Regions from separate parts of the Haemophilus sp. UMB1048 genome, predicted to be linked through region 2. Evidence: riboswitches for the same ligand, from Rfam matches in the RefSeq annotation. Region 2 holds a riboswitch; the other holds the start of a gene.
The links. Region 2 has a riboswitch for preQ1 ahead of QP437_RS08935 (7-cyano-7-deazaguanine synthase). Riboswitches for the same ligand answer to the same signal wherever they lie in the genome.
Positions count from the first base shown of each region.

Region 1: it holds a riboswitch for preQ1, as region 2 does, so the genes downstream of both, queC (7-cyano-7-deazaguanine synthase QueC) here and QP437_RS08935 (7-cyano-7-deazaguanine synthase) in region 2, are expected to answer to the same signal.

Region 1 is NZ_JASOPB010000002.1:173,448-177,849, forward strand. It holds gene parE (DNA topoisomerase IV subunit B) at 1-1,497, opposite strand, end outside; gene queC (7-cyano-7-deazaguanine synthase QueC) at 1,694-2,371, opposite strand; PreQ1 riboswitch class I at 2,373-2,417, opposite strand; gene QP437_RS02590 (hypothetical protein) at 2,541-2,684, shown strand; gene ribA (GTP cyclohydrolase II) at 2,730-3,377, opposite strand; gene QP437_RS02600 (phosphatase PAP2 family protein) at 3,444-4,169, shown strand; gene nagK (N-acetylglucosamine kinase) at 4,315-4,402, shown strand, end outside.
Region 2 is NZ_JASOPB010000009.1:44,124-48,525, forward strand. It holds gene pckA (phosphoenolpyruvate carboxykinase (ATP)) at 1-1,496, opposite strand, end outside; gene QP437_RS08930 (alpha/beta hydrolase) at 1,757-2,581, shown strand; PreQ1 riboswitch class I at 2,651-2,716, shown strand; partial or broken gene QP437_RS08935 (7-cyano-7-deazaguanine synthase) at 2,742-2,867, shown strand; gene merR (Hg(II)-responsive transcriptional regulator) at 3,067-3,459, shown strand; gene merA (mercury(II) reductase) at 3,488-4,402, shown strand, end outside.

The DNA.
Region 1 (4,402 bases), on a different contig from region 2:
AGCAATATGCAAACCATCAGAGTCCGCATCGGCTAAAATACAGACTTTACCGTAACGGAGTTGGGATAAGTCTTCATTATCAGGATCGATACCAAGCGCCACAGCAATATCATGAATTTCCGTTGAGGCAAGCACTTGATCACTGGCGACTTCCCAAGTGTTTAAGATTTTTCCACGTAACGGCAAAATAGCTTGATATTCACGATCACGCGCCTGTTTGGCTGAGCCGCCCGCAGAGTCTCCTTCTACTAAGAATAATTCGGTTTTTTCTAAATTTTGTGATGCACAATCGGCTAATTTCCCAGGTAGAGCAGGACCACTCACTAATTTTTTACGTACGACTTTTTTAGCGGCATTTAAACGACGTTGTGCAGAACTGATCGCCATTTCAGCTAAGCGATCCGCATCTTGTACATTTTGATTCAACCATAAACTGAAGGCATCTTTTAAAACCCCCGCAACAAAGACCGCACTTTGACGAGAAGATAAGCGTTCTTTCGTTTGGCCGGCAAATTGAGCATCTTGCATTTTCAGTGAAAGAATATAAGCACAGCGATCCCAAATGTCATCTGCTGTTAATTTCACCCCTCGTGGTAATTTATTGCGGAATTCGCAATATTCGGTCATGGCATTGAGCAAGCCTTGGCGAAGACCATTTACGTGTGTTCCGCCTTGGACTGTTGGAATCAAGTTTACATAGCTTTCAGCAATAAGCTCGCCACCTTCAGGTAACCATAATAATGCCCAGCTTACCGCTTCTGTGGAGCCTTTAAATTCACCGACAAATGGTTTTTCAGGCAAGGTTTCAAAACCATTTACCGCTTCAGTTAAGTAATCGGATAAACCATCTTGATAGCACCACACATCTTCAGTGTTATTCACTTTATCGACAAATTTAATTTCTAAGCCAGAACAAAGTACGGCTTTCGCACGTAATAAGTGGCGTAAACGGCTGACAGAAAAATTCTTGCTATCAAAATATTTTGGATTAGGTTTGAAGTGAACGGTGGTGCCGGTTGTACGTCTGCCACAAGTCCCGATGACTTCTAATTCTTCTACTTTTGCGCCATTTTCAAAGGCAATTTTATACACTTCACCGTTACGTTTAACTTGAATATCAACGCGTTCAGAAAGTGCATTGACGACAGAAATCCCCACCCCGTGTAAACCACCAGCAAATTCATAGTTTTTATTTGAGAATTTACCGCCAGCGTGAAGTTTCGTTAAGATTACTTCGACACCAGAAACGCCTTCCGTTGGATGGATATCCACTGGCATCCCGCGGCCGTTATCAATGACTTCAAGCGATTGATCGGCGTGTAAAATCACTTCAACTTTGGTGGCAAAACCCGCAAGAGCTTCATCCACACTGTTATCGATAACTTCTTGTGCTAGGTGATTTGGACGGGTAGTGTCCGTGTACATACCGGGGCGAATTTGCACCGGTTCGAGATCTTTTAGAACCGTAATTTCTTGAGCAGAATAATTTGTAGTCATTTTTAAAATTAGTTACTTATTTATAAAAAAATTAGCGTGATTTTATCAAAAAATGACGCGTTTATAAAATCAAAGATGAGAAAAGATAAGGATACTATATCAAGTAAAAGTGCGGTCAAAATTTGACGTGAATTTTGACCGCACTTGGGGTTCATTTGAATCTATTTAATCTGTTATGGAGTGAGTTATCGAGATACTAAGCTTTTGCTTTTGTTGCTAAATATTCCTGCAAGCCTTTATTTCTCAATTTACAACTTGGGCATTCCCCACAGCCACCTTCAACACCTTCATAGCAAGTGTGGGTATGCTGACGAACATAATCTAACGCACCTAATTCATCAGCTAATGCCCAAGTTTGTGCTTTGGTGAGATACATTAACGGTGTTTTTAAATTGAACGGATAATCCATGGCTAAATTAAGGGTGACATTCATGGATTTGATAAACACATCACGGCAATCGGGATAGCCGCTGAAATCTGTTTCACATACACCCGTAATGATGTCATTAATACCTTGTCCTTTTGCGTAAATCGCCGCATACAATAAGAAGAGCGCATTTCGTCCATCCACAAAGGTATTAGGTAATTCACCGTCTTTTTGCTCAATATCTGCATTGGCATCCATTAAGGCATTATGGGTAATAGATTTGATGACGGACGTATCAATCAACGTTTGTTTTACGCCGAGATCTTTGGCGATCCAACGGGCTTTTTCTAATTCAATAGCATGGCGCTGGCCGTATTGAAAGGTGACGGTTTCGACATTTTCCATGCCATATTCGGCAATAGCTTGAATTAAACAGGTTGTGGAATCTTGTCCACCAGAGAAGATCACAAGGGCTTTGCGATTGTGATTAGGATTTGAAATATTCATAGGATACCTAGTTTTTTTATGTAGGAGGTTTGCGAACTACAAGTTAAAAATGAAGCGGTATTGTAGAAGTCAAAGATAAATTTTGCAAGAAAAGGACTAATTTAAGCAGGAAAAAGCGGAGAAAATTGTGATACAATTTTGGCAACTTAGTTTTAAAAAGGTAAACACAATGAAAAAATTAATTCTTATTGTTATCGGTGCATTAGTAATTTCAGCTTGCGCAAATAAAGACGTTTATTTTAATGGTTCGGAAGGATCTCATTCAGGCATGAAATTTGATAAAGACACTCGTCATTGGGGCGTTAATCAATAATTGTTTTGATAAAAGAAAAGCCATACAGTTGTATGGCTTTTTTATTTAAATCACTTCTTCTTGGCAATGTGGGCAAGTCATTAAATGCTCTTCATTATTATGCACAATATAATGGCCCATTTTTTTTGCTTTGGTATCAAGATATTTCGTATTGTAACGGTTTTCACCTACATTTAATGGTACGCGTTCTACGATATTAATTCCCGCTTTTTTCATGGTTTCTACTTTTTGCGGGTTGTTTGTCATCAAGCGAACTTGCTTCACACCTAATAATTCAAACATATCGGCACACACATTAAAGTTACGTTCATCAGCTTTAAAGCCTAATGCAAGGTTGGCTTCAATGGTGTCCATGCCTTGATCTTGTAATGAATAAGCACGAATTTTATTAATTAGACCAATACCTCGTCCTTCTTCACGATGATAGATCAACACACCTCGACCCGCTTCGCTAATTTGACGTAATGCGGCTGCAAGCTGGAAACCGCAATCACATTTTAAACTGTGTAATGCATCACCAGTCAAGCATTCCGAATGAATACGGGCGAGCACAGGCTCATCTTGGTTTGAAATATCACCCATTACTAATGCGACATGTTCTTTTTTTGTATCGGGAAATTCAAATCCGACCATTTTAAATATGCCATATTCAGTAGGCAAATTGGCTTGAGCAACCAGTTGGATTTTTGACATAACGTATCCTTTTTCAACTTTATTCTGCTAAAATGTGCACTTTATTTTTATTATCAAGAGGCAACAATGTTTAAAAGGCTGTCATTATATACGTTATTCCTTTGTCTTGTACCATTTTTTGTTTGGGGGTTTGCTTATCATTGGCATGGAAACAACCAATTAATGGAATGGGATTATTGGCTTTATCTTTTAACCGAAACGGGTAGCGTACCTTATGCTTTAATTACCTGTGGTGTGTTTGCTTTACTTTTTCGTTTTCTTTTTGAAAATCGTAAACAGTGGATTATGGGCGTGATTGTAATGGGCCTGTCGGTATTATCCACACAAGTGATTAAAACAGGTTTAAAAACAGTTTTTGCCGAGCCACGTCCTTTCACCGTCTATTTAGCAGAAAAAACAGAAAGCACTACGGATGCTTTTTATCATCAAGATCGTTCAGAGCGTGCAAAATTAGTTGATAAATTTTATTCTACACAAGCCGATACACCAGCCTGGTTAAAAGCGCATTATGAAGATGAAACAGGTTATTCTTTCCCATCAGGACATTCTATTTTTGCAGCCACTTGGCTAATGTTAGCCGTTGGATTTAGCCAATTATTAGGTAATCGTTCTTTTAAAGCGGAATTACTGATTGGTGCCATGACCATTTGGGGAGTATTAATGTTGATTAGCCGTGTACGCCTTGGAATGCATTATCCAATCGATTTATTTGTGGCGATAATTTCAGCATGGATTGTTCATTTAATTATTTTTGGTTTCTTACAGAAGAAAGGCTTGTTTAACAATAAATAGCATCAAAGACTGGTTTTAGCGATAAAGCCGGTCTTTTTTATTGCTTATAGAAAATATGATTTTTGTCATGGATTTTCATTTTGATTTCAAGGAAAATACAACCTATAAATTTCAATAATTTTGACCGCTCTTTTAAGGAGACAATATGTATTACGGTATTGATATTGGTGGCACAAAGATTGAATTGGCTGCTTTTAATGAAAAATTAGAAAAACTTTATACCGAGCGCGTGC
Region 2 (4,402 bases):
GCATAAGTATCACGAGGGTCTAAGATCGCAGGATCTACACCAGGTAATGCTTTTGGAATCGCTAAGTTAAAGATTGGTAACTCACCCATTTCAGCTTTTTCTATAGAACCATCTAAGATTGCATCGATAATACCACGAGTATCTTTAATTGAGATACGTTTACCCGTACCGTTCCAACCAGTATTAACTAAATACGCTTCTGCACCAGCAGCTTGCATACGTTTAACTAATACTTGAGCATATTGTGTTGGGTGGAGAGTTAAGAACGCTGCACCGAAACATGCTGAGAAAGTTGGAGTTGGCTCAGTAATACCACGCTCTGTACCAGCTAATTTAGCAGTGAAACCAGATAAGAAGTAGTATTTGGTTTGCTCTGGTGTCAATTTAGACACTGGAGGTAACACACCGAATGCATCCGCAGTTAAGAAAATTACTTTCGTTGCGTGACCTGCACGAGATACTGGTTTAACAATATTATCAATGTGATAAATTGGGTAAGACACACGAGTATTTTCTGTTTTAGAACCATCATCGAAATCAACTGAACCATCTGCACGAACCACGACGTTTTCTAATAATGCATCACGGCGGATTGCACGGTAGATATCTGGCTCATTTTCTTCAGAAAGATGGATAGTTTTCGCGTAGCAACCACCTTCGAAGTTGAAGATACCTACATCATCCCAACCGTGCTCATCGTCACCGATTAATTCACGTTTTGGATCGGTGGAAAGGGTGGTTTTACCTGTACCTGATAAACCGAAGAAGATTGCTACATCACCGTCTTTACCTACGTTAGCAGAACAGTGCATTGCACCTACACCTTTAAGTGGTAGGAAGTAGTTCATCATTGAGAACATACCTTTCTTCATTTCACCGCCGTACCAAGTACCACCGATTAATTGAATACGCTCAGTTAAGTTAAATGCAACGAAGTTTTCAGAGTTCAAACCTTGTTCTTTCCAGTTCGGGTTAGTACATTTAGAACCATTCATCACCACGAAATCTGGTTTAAAAGTTTTTAATTGTTCTTCTGTCGGACGAATGAACATATTTTTCACAAAGTGTGCTTGCCATGCCACTTCCGTCACAATACGCACTGCGATACGGTCTTTTTCACTTGCACCACAGAAACCATCCACCACAAATAAACGTTTACCAGAAAGTTGTTTAGTCACAAGACCTTTCAAGCTTGACCACGTTTCTTGAGTCATTGGTTTATTATCGTTTTTCGCTACATCAGACGTCCACCACACTGTATCTTTTGTGGTATCATCTAAAACGATATATTTATCTTTCGGTGAACGACCGGTAAAGATCCCTGTATCAACAGCCACCGCGCCAGTTGTGGTAAGTGTACCTTTTTCAAAGCCTTCTAAGCCTGGTTTTGTTTCTTCTTCAAAAAGTTGTTCATAACTTGGGTTATAAACCACTTCTTTAACATCACGAATACCAACGGCTTCAAGTTCTTTAATTACGTTTTTAACATCAGTCATAGTTCACCTCTTGATTAAAAAGTTTAAAAATTTTTTCCTATGCTCATTGTATGGGAATTGTCAAAAAAAAAATGTTAACTAGATCTCATTTTTGAACATTCATTGGAAATTTCTACCTATTTTTAGGGTGTTTTTGGGAGCCAAGATAAAGTGCGGTTGATTTCACCTTTACTTTTCCTATATAGTGATAACCATTCTCAAATTAAGACCGGATAACCATGTTCTCATTTCTGCGTTTACCCTTTTTATTTTTCCTGCTGATGTGTACGCAAAGCGCGCAAGCAGAACCCAACTTTAAGATTCCTCCTATTCAAGAAAGCATGAAAAAAATGTATCAAATTCAACAAAAAGATTTTACTTTTGAAGGCAAGCATTATCGTTTGTTTATTGCTATTCCACCGAAAACGTCGAAAAAACTGACCGCACTTTATACGCTAGATGGTAACGCTCAATTTCCAATAGCAGTGAATGCTGTCAATCCTCATAAACCACTCCCCCTTATTGTTGGTATCGGTTATGTATCTGATAAAGCTTACGTCATTGAGGAACGAATGAGAGATTACACTTTTCCAGTAGAAGGCGCTGAATTTGCCAAAGGAGGGAAAGCCGCTGATTTTCTACGTTTTATTCAACAAGATGTAAAGCCTTATATTGAACAGCATTTCGATATCAATAAGGAAAAACAATATTTCTTTGGCCATTCTTTTGGTGGGTTGTTTGGATTATACGTGCTCTTCCATCAACCGGATTTATTTCAACATTACACATTGGCAAGCCCTTCTCTTTGGTGGGGGAATGGTTCATTTTTGCCTCAAAATGAGCCATGGATTAGCCAAAAACCATCACATATTCTGATTACATTAGGCTCTTATGAAGAACATCCTGAACAGGATCCGAATATCACTGAAGAGCAATTACAGCGTATTAATCAACGGAAACAAATGCGAACAATCAATGCGCATCAACTGGCGGAAATATTAACCAAACAAGGAAATTCCGTGGCGTTTATTTCCATTCCCAATAAAAACCACGGTGGCTCAATTCCTGACGCAATCAAACATAGCTTGGAACAAGTGCAACAATAAAACGTCCAAAAAAATCCCCGTTATCATGATGATCTGCCCCAAGAAATTTGACCGCTTATTTTCTCTTCATTTTCCGTGGTTCGAAACTTTCCCACGGTTAGTCAATATTTGACGAGAAAACAAAACTAAGGATGTTTATGCAACAAAATAAAAAGCCCTTGTGATTTTTTCAGGCGGCCAAGACTCCACAACTTGCCTATTTCAGGTCATCGCAGAATTCGGCAAAGAAAATGTCGAAGTAGTGACCTTTCAATACGGACAACGTCATGCAATTGAGCTAGAAAAAGGGCTTAACGAATACTTAATAGTTTAAAAACAACTGGTGTTTAAATTGGATTTTCTGGTGGGATGTTAGGATAATCAATAGTATTATATAAAAGTATCAATCACATACGAGTGATACTTTGGAAAAAAAATAAAATAGTCCAATTTACTTGACCGTGTACTATGGTACATGGTTTATAATATTCAGGGGGTGAAATAAGATGATTTATCGCATTAGTGAGTTTGCAGATAAATGTGGAGTTAATAAAGAAACGATCAGATATTACGAGCGAAAAAATTTATTACAAGAACCTCACCGAACGGAAGCTGGTTATCGGATATATTCATATGATGACGTTAAGCGTATTGGGTTTATTAAACGAATACAGGAACTTGGTTTCTCTTTAAGCGAGATTTATAAATTACTTGGTGTTGTAGATAAAGATGAAGTTCGTTGTCAAGATATGTTCGAATTTGTTTCTAAAAAACAAAAGGAAGTGCAAAAACAAATAGAGGATTTAAAACGAATTGAAACTATGTTAGACGACTTAAAACAACGATGTCCAGCTGAAAAGCAATTACATTCGTGTCCAATAATAGAAACATTAACATGAGAGATTAATTAACGAAAGGAGCTTTTTTATGAATAAATTTAAGGTAAACATTTCAGGAATGACCTGTACGGGTTGTGAAAAACACGTAGAATCAGCACTTGAAAAGATAGGTGCTAAAAATATTGAGTCTAGTTATCGTCGTGGTGAAGCAGTATTTGAACTGCCCGATGATATTGAGGTTGAAAGTGCAATAAAGGCGATTGATGAAGCAAATTACCAAGCCGGAGAAATTGAAGAAGTATCATCACTAGAAAACGTGGCGTTAATTAATGAAGACAATTATGACCTTCTTATTATTGGTTCTGGTGCTGCTGCCTTTTCTTCGGCAATTAAAGCTATAGAATACGGTGCAAAAGTTGGAATGATTGAGCGTGGAACGGTTGGGGGAACCTGTGTGAATATTGGCTGTGTTCCGTCAAAAACTCTTCTTAGGGCAGGGGAAATCAATCATTTATCAAAAGACAATCCGTTTATAGGTTTACAAACATCCGCTGGAGAAGTGGATTTAGCTAGTTTAATCACGCAAAAGGATAAATTGGTGAGCGAACTTCGGAATCAAAAATATATGGATTTAATTGATGAATATAATTTTGATTTAATTAAAGGTGAAGCAAAATTCGTTGATGCTAGTACGGTTGAGGTCAATGGGGCAAAGTTATCTGCAAAACGCTTTTTAATTGCAACAGGTGCATCGCCTTCGTTGCCCCAAATTTCAGGACTTGAAAAAATGGACTATTTAACTAGTACAACACTTCTTGAGTTAAAGAAAATACCAAAACGATTAACTGTAATTGGTTCAGGATACATTGGAATGGAGCTTGGACAACTATTTCATCATTTAGGTTCAGAAATAACGCTTATGCAAAGAAGTGAGCGACTTTTAAAGGAGTATGATCCTGAGATTTCAGAGTCAGTTGAAAAAGCGTTAATTGAACAGGGTATA